One region of the Erwinia sp. AK-PDG3-5 genome, then DNA from elsewhere that is predicted to be linked to it. Evidence: predicted binding sites of a transcription regulator. Region 1 holds the regulator's gene; each other region holds the start of a gene.
What was found. The regulator Fur, encoded in region 1, represses iron uptake genes when iron is present. The targets are predictions, from matches to a motif close to ATAATAATGAGAACNACTATCAA.
Positions count from the first base shown of each region.

Region 2: the regulator Fur is predicted to act here: its motif matches at 2,113-2,135, upstream of AC1UKS_RS06460 (Nramp family divalent metal transporter).
Region 3: the regulator Fur is predicted to act here: its motif matches at 2,401-2,423, upstream of AC1UKS_RS03815 (TonB-dependent receptor domain-containing protein).
Region 4: the regulator Fur is predicted to act here: its motif matches at 2,429-2,451, upstream of fhuF (siderophore-iron reductase FhuF).

Region 1 covers NZ_CM165967.1:3,318,672-3,322,301, forward strand. Annotated here, with positions in the region: gene ybfF (esterase) at 1-762, shown strand, start outside; gene ybfE (LexA regulated protein) at 910-1,191, shown strand; gene fldA (flavodoxin FldA) at 1,342-1,872, shown strand; gene fur (ferric iron uptake transcriptional regulator) at 2,231-2,674, shown strand; gene AC1UKS_RS15405 (beta-N-acetylhexosaminidase) at 2,735-3,630, opposite strand, start outside.
Region 2 covers NZ_CM165967.1:1,408,806-1,412,435, reverse strand. Annotated here, with positions in the region: gene mgrA (L-glyceraldehyde 3-phosphate reductase) at 1-259, shown strand, start outside; gene AC1UKS_RS06465 (DUF2502 domain-containing protein) at 415-774, shown strand; gene AC1UKS_RS06460 (Nramp family divalent metal transporter) at 839-2,077, opposite strand; gene AC1UKS_RS06455 (NupC/NupG family nucleoside CNT transporter) at 2,442-3,630, shown strand, end outside.
Region 3 covers NZ_CM165967.1:830,993-834,622, reverse strand. Annotated here, with positions in the region: gene AC1UKS_RS03815 (TonB-dependent receptor domain-containing protein) at 1-2,276, opposite strand, end outside; gene AC1UKS_RS03810 (Rdx family protein) at 2,540-2,821, shown strand; gene AC1UKS_RS03805 (MFS transporter) at 3,035-3,630, shown strand, end outside.
Region 4 covers NZ_CM165967.1:4,091,853-4,095,482, forward strand. Annotated here, with positions in the region: tRNA gene AC1UKS_RS19020 (tRNA-Leu) at 1-76, shown strand, start outside; tRNA gene AC1UKS_RS19025 (tRNA-Leu) at 115-201, shown strand; gene AC1UKS_RS19030 (DUF1435 domain-containing protein) at 352-636, opposite strand; gene AC1UKS_RS19035 (GGDEF domain-containing protein) at 898-1,998, shown strand; gene fhuF (siderophore-iron reductase FhuF) at 2,485-3,273, shown strand; gene AC1UKS_RS19045 (YbaK/EbsC family protein) at 3,346-3,630, shown strand, end outside.

The DNA of each region.
Region 1 (3,630 bases):
AAATTGAATACCCGCTTGCTATCTGAACAATCCGCCCGCCTTGAGGTTCCCGTGGTGTTAATCCACGGCCTTTTTGGCAGCCTTGATAATTTGTCCGTGTTGGCGCGAGGGTTAAAGGACGATCGCCAGCTGGTGCAGATCGACCTGAGAAACCACGGTTTATCGCCACGTGATGACCAGATGGATTATCAGGCGATGGCCCGCGATGTGCTGGAAACGCTGGATGCCGAAGGGATTGACCGGGTCGCGGTCATCGGACATTCGATGGGCGGAAAAGTGGCGATGGCGTTAACCGCGCTGGCGCCAGAACGCATCGAGCAGCTGGTGGTTATCGATATGGCACCGGTCGCTTATCCGACCCGCCATCACGATACGATTTTTGCGGCCCTGAAGGCGGTCACCGCAGCAGGCATTACGCAACGCAGCGATGCCGCAGCGCTGATGCGTGAAACAATAGAAGAAGAAGGCGTGATTCAGTTTCTGCTGAAATCCTTTCAGCAAGGGGAATGGCGGTTTAACGTGCCGGTGCTGTGGCAGTGCTACGATCGGATTATTGGCTGGCAGCCGGTTCCGGCCTGGGAGCATCCCGCGCTGTTTATTCGCGGCGAACGTTCCCCCTACCTGGCCGATGAATATCGTGATGCCCTGCTGGCTCAGTTTCCCAAAGCCCGCGCGCATGTGGTCAACGGTGCCGGACACTGGGTCCATGCCGAGAAACCTGATGCTGTTTTGCGCGCAATCCGCCGTTTTTTTGCGCTGTAAAAACAATTATATCCTGAGATGGCTAAATCATTGTCGTCATGACTTTCGCTGGGGTATGATGGCGCGCTAAAAATCTGTCGCTGCACGAATTTCAGCCGACATCAGGCCTGAACCATCAGAACTCCAGCCTTTCAGTATCACGATTCTATGGCAAAAGAAAACACGGACCGCACCACGATCGATCTGTTCGCAGATGACCGTCGCCCGGGACGACCAAAAACCAATCCGCTGACGCGTGATGAGCAGCTGCGTATCAACAAACGCAACCAGCTCAAGCGCGATAAGGTGCGCGGGCTGAAGCGCGTTGAACTGAAAATGAACAGTGACGCGGTTGATGCTCTGAACCAGCTTGCCGAGCAGCGTAATATGAGCCGCAGCGAGCTGATTGAAGAAATGGTCATGGCGCAGTTGGCCGATCGGGACCGCTGAACAGGCGCTTTCAGCCCCCCCCGGTGAAGCACAAAGCGACAAAAGCAGGCGGATTACTCATTTATCCCCCTGTAGCTGTCTGCTATCATTGCCGGTATCTGTAATAAGCAGCCTTTACCCTATCAATACGTTTCAAGAGGTTAGTAAGTCATGGCAATCGTAGGCATTTTCTTTGGCAGCGATACGGGCAATACAGAAAACATTGCAAAAGTGATCCAAAAGCAGCTCGGTAAAGAGGTGGCTGAAGTTCATGATATCGCTAAAAGCAGCAAAGAAGACCTTGAAGCCTTTGATATTCTGCTGCTCGGTATCCCAACCTGGTACTACGGCGAAGCGCAGTGCGACTGGGATGATTTCTTCCCGACGTTGGAAGAAATTGATTTCAACGGCAAGCTTGTTGCGCTGTTCGGCTGTGGCGATCAGGAAGATTACGCTGAGTACTTCTGTGACGCGATGGGCACCATCCGCGACATTATTGAGCCTAAAGGCGCGGTGATCGTCGGCCACTGGCCAACTGAAGGCTACCATTTTGAAGCCTCGAAAGGGCTGGCGGATGATAAGCACTTCCTCGGTCTGGCTATTGACGAAGATCGTCAGCCAGAACTCACCAGTGAGCGCACCGAGCAGTGGGTCAAACAGATTTATGACGAGCTCCAGCTGAAAGAAATCCTGGAAGCGTAATCAGACCGGCCTGATTGGGAGGTATCTCACATCAGGCCAGTGGTTTTTTCTATAGAAGTAATAGACACATTTTTGTAACTTTCATCTGCAAATCTGTAAAATATCGCCATCGGTCACCCGCTTTCTCAGCGCCTTTCGCTCTAATAGCGACTATGATGAGGCAGAGCGAAATGTTAGCCCAACCGCTTGCTCTCACGGACGTAACGACTCTTCTCCTTACCTCCCTTGATTGAGATGCATCAGCGGTGTTCATTTCGAAATATCAGTTCTATAATGAGACGTTTGGCTTTTCGCGACGACCGATGTTCAGGGCTTTTCAGCCACAAAGTGACTAGCAAAGTAACAGGACAATATCCGCATGACTGACAATAACACCGCATTAAAGAAGGCCGGCCTGAAAGTCACGCTTCCACGACTTAAAATTCTGGAAGTACTTCAGGAACCTGAGGGCCATCACGTCAGTGCGGAAGACTTGTATAAGCGTCTGATTGACATGGGCGAAGAGATTGGTCTGGCGACGGTTTACCGCGTTCTTAACCAATTTGATGATGCCGGGATCGTTACCCGTCATAATTTCGAAGGTGGTAAATCCGTTTTCGAACTGACTCAGCAGCATCACCACGATCATCTGATTTGCCTGGATTGTGGCAAGGTGATCGAGTTCCGTGATGAAAACATCGAAGCTCGCCAGCGTGATATTGCCACGCGCCACGGCATCAAACTCAGTAACCACAGCCTGTACCTTTATGGTCACTGCTCAACCGGTGACTGCCGTGAAGATGAGACGCTGCACGACAAGTAATCTACACTAACAGCAAAAAACCGGTGATCTTTCACCGGTTTTTTTTTGCCTGTAGACCCGTTACAGCGTTTCCGTCCGGCTGACGCGCAGACCATCAGGACTGCGCGTACGCAGCAAAACCTTACCCGCCGCCGCCGGCGGTTGATCCGCCTGCCACTGCTGCCAGGTCGCCCCTTCGTCCAGGCTGTACTCAACGGCTAAGCCCGGTAACTCGGTATTGACCATCAGCTTCCCGTCCTGCACCACCCCACCGGGTATCGGCAAGCGATAGGCAATGCCGGCTTTATCCAGTTTTGCCAACTCATGTTGCCCCAGAAGATTGGCAAACCGCTGCCAGTCCTTCAGCTGAGCCTGCTGGTCAACAAAGCGAGTTTTGCCGCCGGTATACTCTTTGCCGGCTTTATAATCCTGCTCCCAGGCTGCGCGGTGCCAGGCGCGTTCAGCCACGGAAAGAATGCGAGGGAAAAGCTTGTACTCCACCTGCGCGTCGGTACGGGTGGTTTCACTCCACAGTTGAGCGGAGATGCCGTGAGCGCCGGGCCAGGGCTTGTCAGTTTTAGCCGTGAAGGGTTTGCCGTCGCGATCGACGGAAGTCTCGGCGTTTTGTGGCAAGTTATCCGGCGCGAAGTGGAAGATTTTTCGTTCATCGGTAAAGCGTGTTCCCCAGTAGTATCCCCGCTCCAGCGGATTCACCTCGGCAGGAAAATCGAGATACAGGTAATCCGGATTGGAGACGATCACGTCATAACCTTTGCTTGCCCAGTCATTGGCAGAATCAAAACCGCCCCAAAACAGCGTATCCCAGAAGTTGACCGCAACCCTGTCCGTTGCAAAGGCTTTGGCATTTATAGCGTCTTTAATACCATCCTGCCAGGCGTGCATCTTGCCGATACCGTGTGCCTTAACCTGCTTGCTGACGTTTAGGGCAAAGTCGCTCGGCAGATGATCCAGGTCTT
Region 2 (3,630 bases), 1.9 Mb from region 1:
CAGCGGCAGCCAGTTCCTCAGCGGCGACCAGCTAACCCCGGAGAAAATGGAAAAGGTGCGTCAGCTGAATGCGATGGCGCAGGAGCGTGGGCAGAAACTGTCTCAGATGGCGCTGGCTTGGGTACTGCGGGAAAACCGCGTGACCTCGGTGCTGATTGGTGCCAGTAAAACCAGCCAGATTGATGATGCGGTTGGCATGCTGCAGAAGCGTGATTTCAGCCAGGCTGAACTGCAAAAAATCAGCAGCATCCTCGGCTAAACCCGTCCCGCCGCGCCCTGCGGCGGGATCTCTCCAGATAAATCTCAAATCCCCCCGGCAGGCAGTTTTTCGGAATCTCCCAGGCGAAACGGCAGCAAACTCTTTATAATCTTGGCTGCACAGCGGAGCAGGTGAGCCGTTGATAAGGAGATCCAATGAAACGTTTATTACTTGTTGCCACCTTAGTGGCAAGTTTATCCCCGTTGGCAATGCACACAGCGCAGGCTGACAACGCAAATATCACCTTAGCTCCTGGCGTCTCGTTACATATTGGTGACCGCGATCCGCGCGGTAATTACTGGGACGGCGGCCGCTGGCGCGATGGGCACTACTGGCGCAGCAACTACCGTTATGATGAAGGCCGCTGGTGGCGACACGAGCAGTGGCGCAGGCATGAAGAGATGCGCCGCCGTCACGAATGGGAGCGGGAACGCAGATGGCACGATCGCGAACGTCATCGCGAATACCGTCATCATGAAAGAGAGCGCCATCACGACCACGATCATCGCCATTAAGCGATCAAAAAAGCCGGCCTGCTCAGGTCGGCTTTTTTATCGCCTGCACAGTAATGAAGTCGGCTTACAACCCCATGGCCATCGCCACCAGCAGATACAGATTCAGCGCTACCACCACCAGCACAATCACCTTGCCTGCCAGCTGCATCGGGCGCGAGTTTACCATATCGCCCATCAGCTCGCGGTTGCCGGTAAAGGTCAGCAGCGGGATTAACGCCAGCGCGATACCGAAGCTCAGCAGCACCTGGCTCATCACCAGGATACGTGTCGGCTCCCATCCGGCAAGGATCACGATAAAGGAAGGCAGCATGGTCACCACGCGGCGTACCAGAATCGGAATGTGAATATGGACGAAGCCCTGCATCACCACCTGACCGGCCATAGTGCCCACCACGGTGGAAGAGAGTCCGGCCGCCAGCAGGCTCAGACCAAACACCAGAGCCGCTGCGCGACCCAGCAATGGGTCCAGCGTCAGGTAAGCCTGATCCAGATCGGCAATGCCGGTATGACCGCTAAAGTGGAACGCCGCCGCCGCCGTGGCCATCATCGCCAGATTAACGAAGCCAGCAATGGTCATCGCAATCGCTACATCCAGCTTGGTTGACGAGTAGCGTTGTTCACGCGAGCCGCCGTCGGGATTTTGCGTTAACGAGGAGTGCAGGTAGATCACGTGCGGCATAATTGTCGCGCCCAGCACGCCCGCCGCCAGTAACACCGCATCGGCGGTTGGCAGCGAAGGCACGGCCAGCCCCTGCATCAAATCGGTAATTTTTGGCTGTGAGAAGAACAGTTCAATGACGTAGGCCGCCGCGACAAACAGCAGCAGGCCACCAATCACCAGTTCCAGCGGCTTTTTACCGTGGCTTTGCAGCATCAGGATTAGGAAGGTGACCACGCCGGTGAGCACCGCGCCCTGCAGCAGGCTGACGCCGAAAATCAGCTTAAAGCCAATCGCCGCCCCGATAAATTCCGCCAGGTCGGTGGCCATAGCAATGATCTCGGCCTGAACCCAGTAAAACCAGACCGCCGGACGCGGAAACCGATCGCGGATATGTTCAGCGAGGTTTTTCCCGGTGGCGATGCCGAGTTTGGCAGACATCAGCTGGATCACCATCGCCATAATGTTGGCCCACACCACCACCCACAGCAGCGTGTAGCCATAAGAGGCGCCGGCCTGAATATTGGTGGCAAAATTGCCGGGATCGATATAACCGATAGCCGCGATAAACGCAGGGCCCATCAACGCAAATTTGATTTTGCGCGATCCGCGAACCGTTTGTTCTACTGTGCGGCCTTCAAACATAGTTATTCCCCTAAACACCTGAAGAGATCATTGTCTTTTAAATGATAATGATTATCAAGCGCATTTGAATGGGTTTTGCATATCGCTCTGATAGCCAGTACTAAGAAATATAGCAAAGGCTATACCTTGATTTCAAACTACTCCATAGCTAAAAAATGAGCAATCACTTTTCGTGCGCCGGTAAAAGCTTAACCTTCCGATGCGTGGGGTGTTTTTTTAAACAGTATCAGGATGTGATCAATCAGGGGATTCTGTCGGGAAGGGTGATAGGTAATTGTTATATTGTGTTCTAGATCTCGTTTTTCAGTTTCTTGTTACATAGAATGTGCAGCGAAATATAACATCCTTCAAAAATGGAGCACACATGTCAGGCATTTTTCATTTTGCTTTGGCGCTGGTGATGGTAGCCGTGCTGGCCTTACTGGTTAGCACCGATCGGAAAAACATCCGCGTACGTTTTATTATACAGCTTCTGGTTATCGAAGTGCTGCTTGCGTGGTTCTTCCTTAACTCTGAAGTGGGTCTTGGCTTCGTTAAAGGGTTTGCGGGTCTGTTCGACAAATTGCTGAGCTATGCAGCACAAGGGACTAATTTCGTTTTCGGCAACATGAGTGATAAAGGCCTGGCATTCTTCTGGCTCAATGTTCTTTGCCCTATCGTGTTTATATCTGCGCTGATCGGGATTTTGCAGCACTTCCGTATCCTGCCGATTGTGATTCGCGCCATCGGTACCGTGCTGTCAAAAATCAACGGCATGGGCAAGCTGGAATCTTTTAACGCCGTGAGCTCGCTGATTTTAGGTCAGTCAGAGAACTTCATTGCCTACAAAGATATCCTTGGAAAAATGTCTCAGCGCCGCATGTACACCATGGCGGCAACGGCGATGTCTACCGTATCAATGTCAATTGTGGGCGCGTACATGACCATGATTGATCCGAAATACGTGGTGGCCGCGCTGGTACTGAACATGTTCAGCACCTTTATTGTGCTGTCGATCATCAACCCGTACAGCGTCGACAGCGAAGAAGAATTGACGCTGGGCGATCTGCACAAAGGGCAGAGCTTCTTTGAGATGCTGGGTGAATACATCCTGGCCGGTTTCAAAGTGGCGGTGATCGTCGCGGCGATGCTGATTGGCTTTATTGCGCTTATTTCAGCGATTAATGCCCTGTTCGATTTTGTCTTCGGCATCAGCTTCCAGGGGGTGCTGGGTTACGTCTTCTACCCGTTTGCCTGGGTTATGGGCGTGCCAGCAGGTGAAGCGCTGAAAGTGGGCAGCATCATGGCAACCAAACTGGTTTCTAACGAGTTTGTGGCGATGATGGATCTGCAGAAAGTGGCGGCTGAACTGTCACCACGCGGCGTCGGCATCCTCTCCGTGTTCCTGGTCTCTTTTGCGAACTTCTCGTCTATCGGGATTGTGGCAGGCGCGATCAAAGGCCTGCACGAAGAGCAAGGTAACGTGGTTTCCCGCTTCGGCCTGAAACTGCTGTACGGATCAACGCTGGTGAGCGTGCTGTCTGCTTCCATTGCAGGATTAGTGCTGGCCTGGT
Region 3 (3,630 bases), 2.3 Mb from region 1:
CGGTCGGTCAGGTTATAGATCCCGCCGCTGACCTTGACGTTTTTCGTCGCCTGCCAGTAAGCGGTCATATCCACCATACCGTAACCCGGTACGCGCATATATTCTTCACTGGAATCGGTCAAGGTGCTGCCTGCCGCGTTGGTGTAGCTTTCACGGTTGGTGGCGGTGGCCTGCTTCCCTTTCACAAAGGTGGCGGTCACAGCGGCACCATAGCGTTTGGCCGGATCGTCCCAGGCCACGCCTACAATGGCTTTCATTGGCGCGACGCTGTCCAGATCGACATAGCTGTCGCCGGAGTAGCTGGACTTCGATTTACCTTCGCTGTAACCCAGTGCGAAGGTGGCGCTCAGGCCGTTAACCTGTTCAAACCAGGTGCCAAAGTTCACTTTGGTGGTCACTTCACCGCCATAGATATAGGCCTTATCGCGGTTTTCTGCCTGGTAAACAGTGTAGATATTGGACGGCACGTTGGTAAAGCGGGCAGGGCTGCCGGCGCGGGTATAACGCGTATAGGCAATAAAGTTTTCGTAGGTGTTGTAGAACACGGCGGTTTTCAGCGTGATGCCATCCACCACCTGCCCTTTCATGCCCCATTCCAGGTTGTTACTGGTTTCGGTTTTCAGATCGCTGTTACCAATCAACGCGTACTGCGCGGTACCGGCATAGCTTGAACCGAGATTCCACGAGCCGTACAGCTGGCTGGCGTTAGGGAATTGCGCGCCGCGCTTGTATTGAACATAGGTCATCAGCGATGGCGTAATGTCGTAGTTGAAGCTCAACGATGGCAGAACCTGGGTATCCGAATTCTCTTTGCCATACAGAGTGTTCAGTTCGGACTCGTCCAGCACGGTGCTGCCGGTGGTCAGGCTGGAGAGGTTCTGTGGCTTGGTGGTCTGATGCGCCACACGCACGCCCGGCACGATAGAGAAGCCATGACCATCCAGATCGAACTGGATCGCATCCTGCACAAAGGCACCCAGCGCATAGCTGCGGCTGTCGGACTCCGGCTGCATGATCACCGACCAGGCGCTTGGGGTCGGATCCTCACGGAATGGACGCTTCGTCTCGGTAATGCGGCCGTTCAGACCGGCACTCAACTCATGGCGACCCAGCGCCTTGCTCAGCTGGGTTTCGAAGCCGTAAGTATCCACATCGTAGTTCGAGTAAACGCGCTCTTTGCTGCTGGTGCTGATTGGCATCCAGGTATTGTCGTGCGCCTGGGTCTGCTGGTAATAGACTTTATTGCTAAGGGAATCGATAAACGCATTGGCTGGCGTCCACTCATCCTTCAGGCTGACGCCCCAGCGGCGGGTATTACTCTGCTGTTGCGAGGTGCCGAGAATGCTGCTGCCCGCCGAGTTCCAGGTGTCGTAATGGGTGTGGTTGGTCTTGTCGTAATAATCGACGGTACCGGTCAGCTTGTGCTCGTCATTCGGCTGCCAGATCGCCGAGGTCATCAACGCGTTGGAGTGCCAGTTGGCCGGATAGGCATCGATGGTGCCGCTGTTATTACGGGTTTGCTGGCCATCACGGCGGCTGTAAACAAACACGCCCCGCAGCGTTTCGTCGCCGGCGGCGGCGGTAATGCCGTTATGCCAGCTGCGGTTGGCCGAGTCGTAATCAGACTGATAACCAAAGTAGGTGGCTTTGTACGGCGACAGGTAATCGTCGGCGGATTTCGGCTGGAAGGAGACCGCGCCGCCAATGGCGGTATTGGCCGTCGCCGTTGAGGTTGCACCGGATTCAATGTCTACCTGACCGTACATATAGGGATCGAGATAGTCACGGCCAATGCCGAAGGTGTTTAATCCGGCGCGGCTGACGTAGCTGCGGCCGGTGGCATCCGGCTGCGGAATGCCGTCCACATCCAGTCCCACCCGGTTGCTTTCCAGACCACGAATGTTGTAGCCGGTATAGCCGCTGCGGTCGAAGCCGCTTTTGCCTGCGGACGATCCGCCGCTGACGCCGGTGGCGCTGATTAACGGCTCATAGCGCATCACCGAGCCAAAGTCGTTGGTGCCCTTTTGCTGCATTTCTGCGGCGGTGATGGTGGTTTTGCTGCCCGCCTGTTTTTCCGGTTCGGGCGCGGTGACCGTCATAACAGCTTCCGACTGGCTTTTCTTGCCGGAGATCGCCAGCGGCGTGCCAGAGGTGCTGGCTTCAGGAAGTGGTGCGGTGGTGCGTGTTTCAGCAGCGATGCTAAAACCGGTGGTAACCAGCGTGCCGAACAGCACGGACTTCTGGATAAAGCCCTGAGAATTGAAAGATTTGCGCATTTAGTAAGCCTTTATTCTTTATTAGTATCGACTCATACATTGCGGCCGCAATCCAACAAGATTGCGAAAACTCCATACGCATCCGGCGCTATGTAGGTCATTCCATGACGACTGCCAAATGCGAATGATAATGAGATCGATTCTCTATATCAACAACCTCCACAATTAATTCACAATGTAAATAAAGCGTCAGCAACGCCCACTTGACAGTGAAGCAATCGACGCCGGAAGATGATCGCCTGTTTTTAGAGAAGGACATCGCAATGAAAACCGCTCCTGCCATCACCATTCACTACTGCTCGCAGTGCAACTGGCTGCTGCGTGCCGGCTGGATGGCGCAAGAATTACTGCATACGTTCAGCACCGATTTAGCCTCGGTAAGCCTGGTACCCGGCACCGGCGGCATTTATCAGATCTTGATTGATGAGCACATTATCTGGGACCGTAAAGCCGACGGCGGATTCCCGGAAGCCAAAGAGTTGAAGCAGCGCGTGCGGAACTTCTGCTTCCCGGAGCGGGAACTGGGACATATCGACACGAAATAACCCCTGCGCGGGCGGCGTCCTCCTTGTGTCATCCGGCGGCTTCACGCTAAACTTAGCGCCGCATCACTGCCCTTGCTGGCAGAAAGATGACACAAGGGCCGGAACAGGCCCGATAACAAGAAACACCCCTCACTTACCTGCCCTGCCTGAAGACCTGCGCTCCCGCCTGTGGCTGGAGTAACTTCTCATCGTTAATTAAGTGCACCCTTTTCTATGGATACGTTAGATTCAGCTACACCCGTGCGTGGCGTCGGCCCGCTGCTCTTTTCCCTTGCGCTGGGCGCCTTTGCCATCGGCCTGAGTGAGTTCGTGATTATGGGACTGCTGCCGCAGGTTTCCAGCGCGATGAACGTCAGCCTGGCGGAAGGCAGCAAATTTATCAGCTACTACGCGCTCGGCGTGGTGGTTGGCGCCCCGCTGTTTTCCCTCAGCACCGCGCGCTTGTGCCGTAAACATCAGCTGATGATTTTCATCTCGCTGTTTTTGGTCGGCAACCTCAGCAGCATGCTGGCCAGCAATGCGCATATGCTGGTTATTTCCCGCTTCCTGAGCGGGCTGCCGCATGGTGCTTTCCTTGGCGTAGCCGCGCTGGCTGCGGCGTCACTGGTGGAAGAGAATCGCCGTGGACAGGCGGTGGGCAGAGTGATGTTGGGCCTGACGCTGGCGTCATTGCTGGGTAACCCGGCGGCGACCATGCTCGGCGAACACCTCGACTGGCGCTGGGCATTTGCCTGCGTCTCGGTGCTGACCGTGATTGATGCGCTGCTGATCTACAAGCTGTTCCCGGTGCAGAAAGAGCGGGAGCAGAG
Region 4 (3,630 bases), 770 kb from region 1:
GGAATTGGTAGACGCGCTAGCTTCAGGTGTTAGTGTTCTTACGGACGTGAGGGTTCAAGTCCCTCCCTTCGCACCAATGCGGTGATATGAATAAAAAGTTAAGTTCAACAGAATGCGAAGGTGGCGGAATTGGTAGACGCGCTAGCTTCAGGTGTTAGTGTTCTTACGGACGTGAGGGTTCAAGTCCCTCTCTTCGCACCACGTTGAAACTGGCTGACTGCTTTTCTCTGCATCATCCCCCCGATTATCTCTGCACGGCCTTTCTCTGAATCACTTTCTGTGTTCACGCTGCAATCCGTTTGTCATCTGTTCGATCCGCTATTGCTTTGCGACTCACCGTCCCCTGCTGTGTTAAAGCATGCCGAAATTGACGGATATGGCCGCCATGCCGCCCGCCAGTGCCAGGCAGGAAGGTAACAGCAGGTAGTGACGCAGCCGTTTGTGATAGAGCATCGCCACGGTGGCCAACAGCGCAATCACCATGATCACCCGCCATTCGCTGAATGACAGTTTCATCAGGGCGATAAGCGGCATCACTGCACAGGGCAGCAACACGCCCCAGGCGCTATCCAGTTTTTTTCCGAACATCCAGCTTACCCCCCAAAGTCCACATGCGGTGACCATTGCTATCAGCATTGTCGTACCCACACCTTTTCAAATGATAATGATTACCAATAGCATATAAGAATATTTATCACTTTGCAGCATAATTTACCGTGCCGCTGTTGAAACTTTTCCCGCGCTGATGACACTCCGAATGTTAAGTGGTAAATTGGCCACGTTCACTATTAAGAAATTCCAAATAATAACAGAAAGAAACTATTCCACGCGCGAATGTAGTCCGCCAATTTAGGTTAATGGTGCGGGTTTATTCATTGCAGTCACGAGTAGAAAATAATGAAATTACAAAGCTATGATGAATTGCTTAACAGCAAGCATCGGCTGTCGCTGATGCTCTTTCTCTTTTTAAACACAGCAACGTCTTTATTTTGTTTATGTAGCACTAAAGGGAAACTGGGACAGGTTCAGTTTTCAATTCCCACGGTTGCCATCGCACTATTTTGTGCGGTGATAATCGCGTGGATGATTTTAAAGCCGTCAGGGAAATTTCCGATATTAAATCTGGTCGCGGTAATTACCGGCTTGCTGTGGACATGGCAAATTTACGATAAGTACGAAACGGTATTTTATTTCGACGGCAGCTTTTTAGTAATCAGTCTGATTAGCGTGTTTTTTATCAGTGCCATCGCGCTGGGCGACCATCTGCTGGCATTTTGTCTGCATACGGCTCCGCCTTCCGTCGCGGTGTTGGTGCTGGACCACGGGCAGAACACGCTGCTGATCCTGTTTACCATTGCGCTACCGTTGATTGGCTTTACCTTGCACCACCTGATGCAGCGCCGTAGGGACAACTTTACCCTGCGCCTGATGCGGCAGCTGTATGAAGAGAAAGAGACCTACAGCGACCTTAGCATGCTCGATCCGTTGACCGGCCTGTACAATCGCCGTGGGCTGAAAAACCGGCTGGAGAACATCCTCGAGAACCACGCGGGCAGCCATTTCGTGCTGCTGCTGGATATCGATAACTTCAAGGCCTACAACGATAACTACGGCCATGCGATGGGCGATCAGGCGTTGGCGCGCGTCTCGGTGGCGATTCGGGATGCGGTGCGTTCAAGGGACATCGTGACCCGCTATGGCGGCGAAGAGTTTCTGGTGCTGCTGACCAACGTCAATGAATCGATTGCCCGCAAGCTGTCGGAGCGCATTCGCCAGTACGTGCTGAACCTGGAGATCCCGCATTTGTTTAATGACCGGGTCGCTACCCACGTCACCATCAGCGCGGGGTTTGCGCCCTTAATCGAGGATGATTTCGATGCGGCGCTGGCCAATGCCGACCGTGCGCTATATCTGGCAAAAGGTCGTGGACGTAATACGATCCTCTCTTTTGAAGACATAACTAAAAGTCCGCTTTCCCACCCCGCAGACGCAATGTGATGTTTTTAACTGGCCCGGACGCCCGGGCCAATACTTTGAATTAATTTATCGCTCTCCTTAATACAAATCCCAGGCCTGACGGGTTTATTTGGCATAATCACTGCCGGATTTATTATTCATACATTAAGCCGATGAATGAAAAATTGTTGTTAATAAAAAACGACAATAATGTATTTTCCAGCGAAGGTGATCACAGGAAATAACCCAGCCATTGCTATTCCCTGTAATTGGAATTAACTCTACCGTTCTGGCTAATGCCCCGCTTATGGAATAAGCCGCTATTCCAACGTTGCACTATGCCTGTTTTTTCTTGCCCCCGTAATCCCTGCTGTTATTACGGCCAATACGCTCAAAATTCAGCCAGATTTCTTATCGATTGCCTTCAAGCCCCGGCGCACAATTTGCTGCTTGTTTGTGCGTATGGCCTCAGATAGAATCAAGAACGATTATCATTTGTTTTTGTATTCGGTTTACGCTGGAAATCCCATGGCCACCATCGTCCGTCAGGCAGTTGAGTATGGTTCACATCCGCTGATCTTTTTGCAGAGCAATCGTTCGCTGGCGTCTTCGCTGCGCGCCTTGTTCAGTGAACACCGTGCTTATTTCCTGGATAGCGTGAAGCTGGGGGAAGAAGCGCCCGCCAGCAGCATGACGCTGGACCGCTGGTCGACACCGGAGAATTTCGGCCGCCTTAACGCGCAGTACGGTGACTATATCTACCGTGAGCATGGCGAGATGGAACGCGAAAACAAGCCGCTGCAATCGCTGTGGGCGCAGTGGTATTTCGGCCTGGTGCTGCCGCCGATGATGATGGCACTGCTGATTGAAAACCGCCCGCTGGATTGCTCACCCGAGCATTGCCACGTTGAGTTCCATGAAACCGGCCGCCCGGCAACCTTCTGGTTTGACGTGCGCGAAGATGAAGAAGCCCGTTTCCTGAGCCCACAACGTCGTATGGATCGCCTGATCCACCAGCATCTGATCCCGGCGGTGCGCGCCATCGAGCAGCACGGTGATATCAACGGCAAGCTTATCTGGAACAACACCGGCTTCGCCGTGCACTGGTTCCTCGGTGAACTGGCTCCTCTGCTGGGCAAATCGCTGCACGCCGAACTCGAACACGCCTTCTTCTTCAGCAAAACCCTGCTGGACGGTTCCGACAACCCTTTCTATCGCACCATGCTCCCGCGCGACGGTGAAATGCAGCGACGTACCTGCTGCCAGCGCTATCGCCTGCCGGACGTTGAGCGCTGCGGAAACTGCACGCTAAGCTAAATTAACGCCTTCCCGTTTACAGTCAGTCTGCTCTGTGGCAACTTTATGCGCTTCGTTATGTGGGAGAAAAGCATGAGCCTGGAGTCTGTACGGCAGTTTTTTGCCGAGCGCGCCCCTGATATTGGCATTATCGAGCTGGCCGAGAGCACGGCAACGGTCGCTCTGGCGGCACGGGCGCACCATGTGGAGCCTGGCCAGATTGCCAAAACCCTGTCGCTGAAGGTGAAAGATCGGGTGGTATTAATTGTGACTCGCGGCGATGCCCGCCTGGATAACCGTAAGCTGAAAGCGACGCTGGGTGCCAAAGCGCGCATGCTCAGCACCGATGAAGTGGTGAACTGGACCGGTCATCCGGTC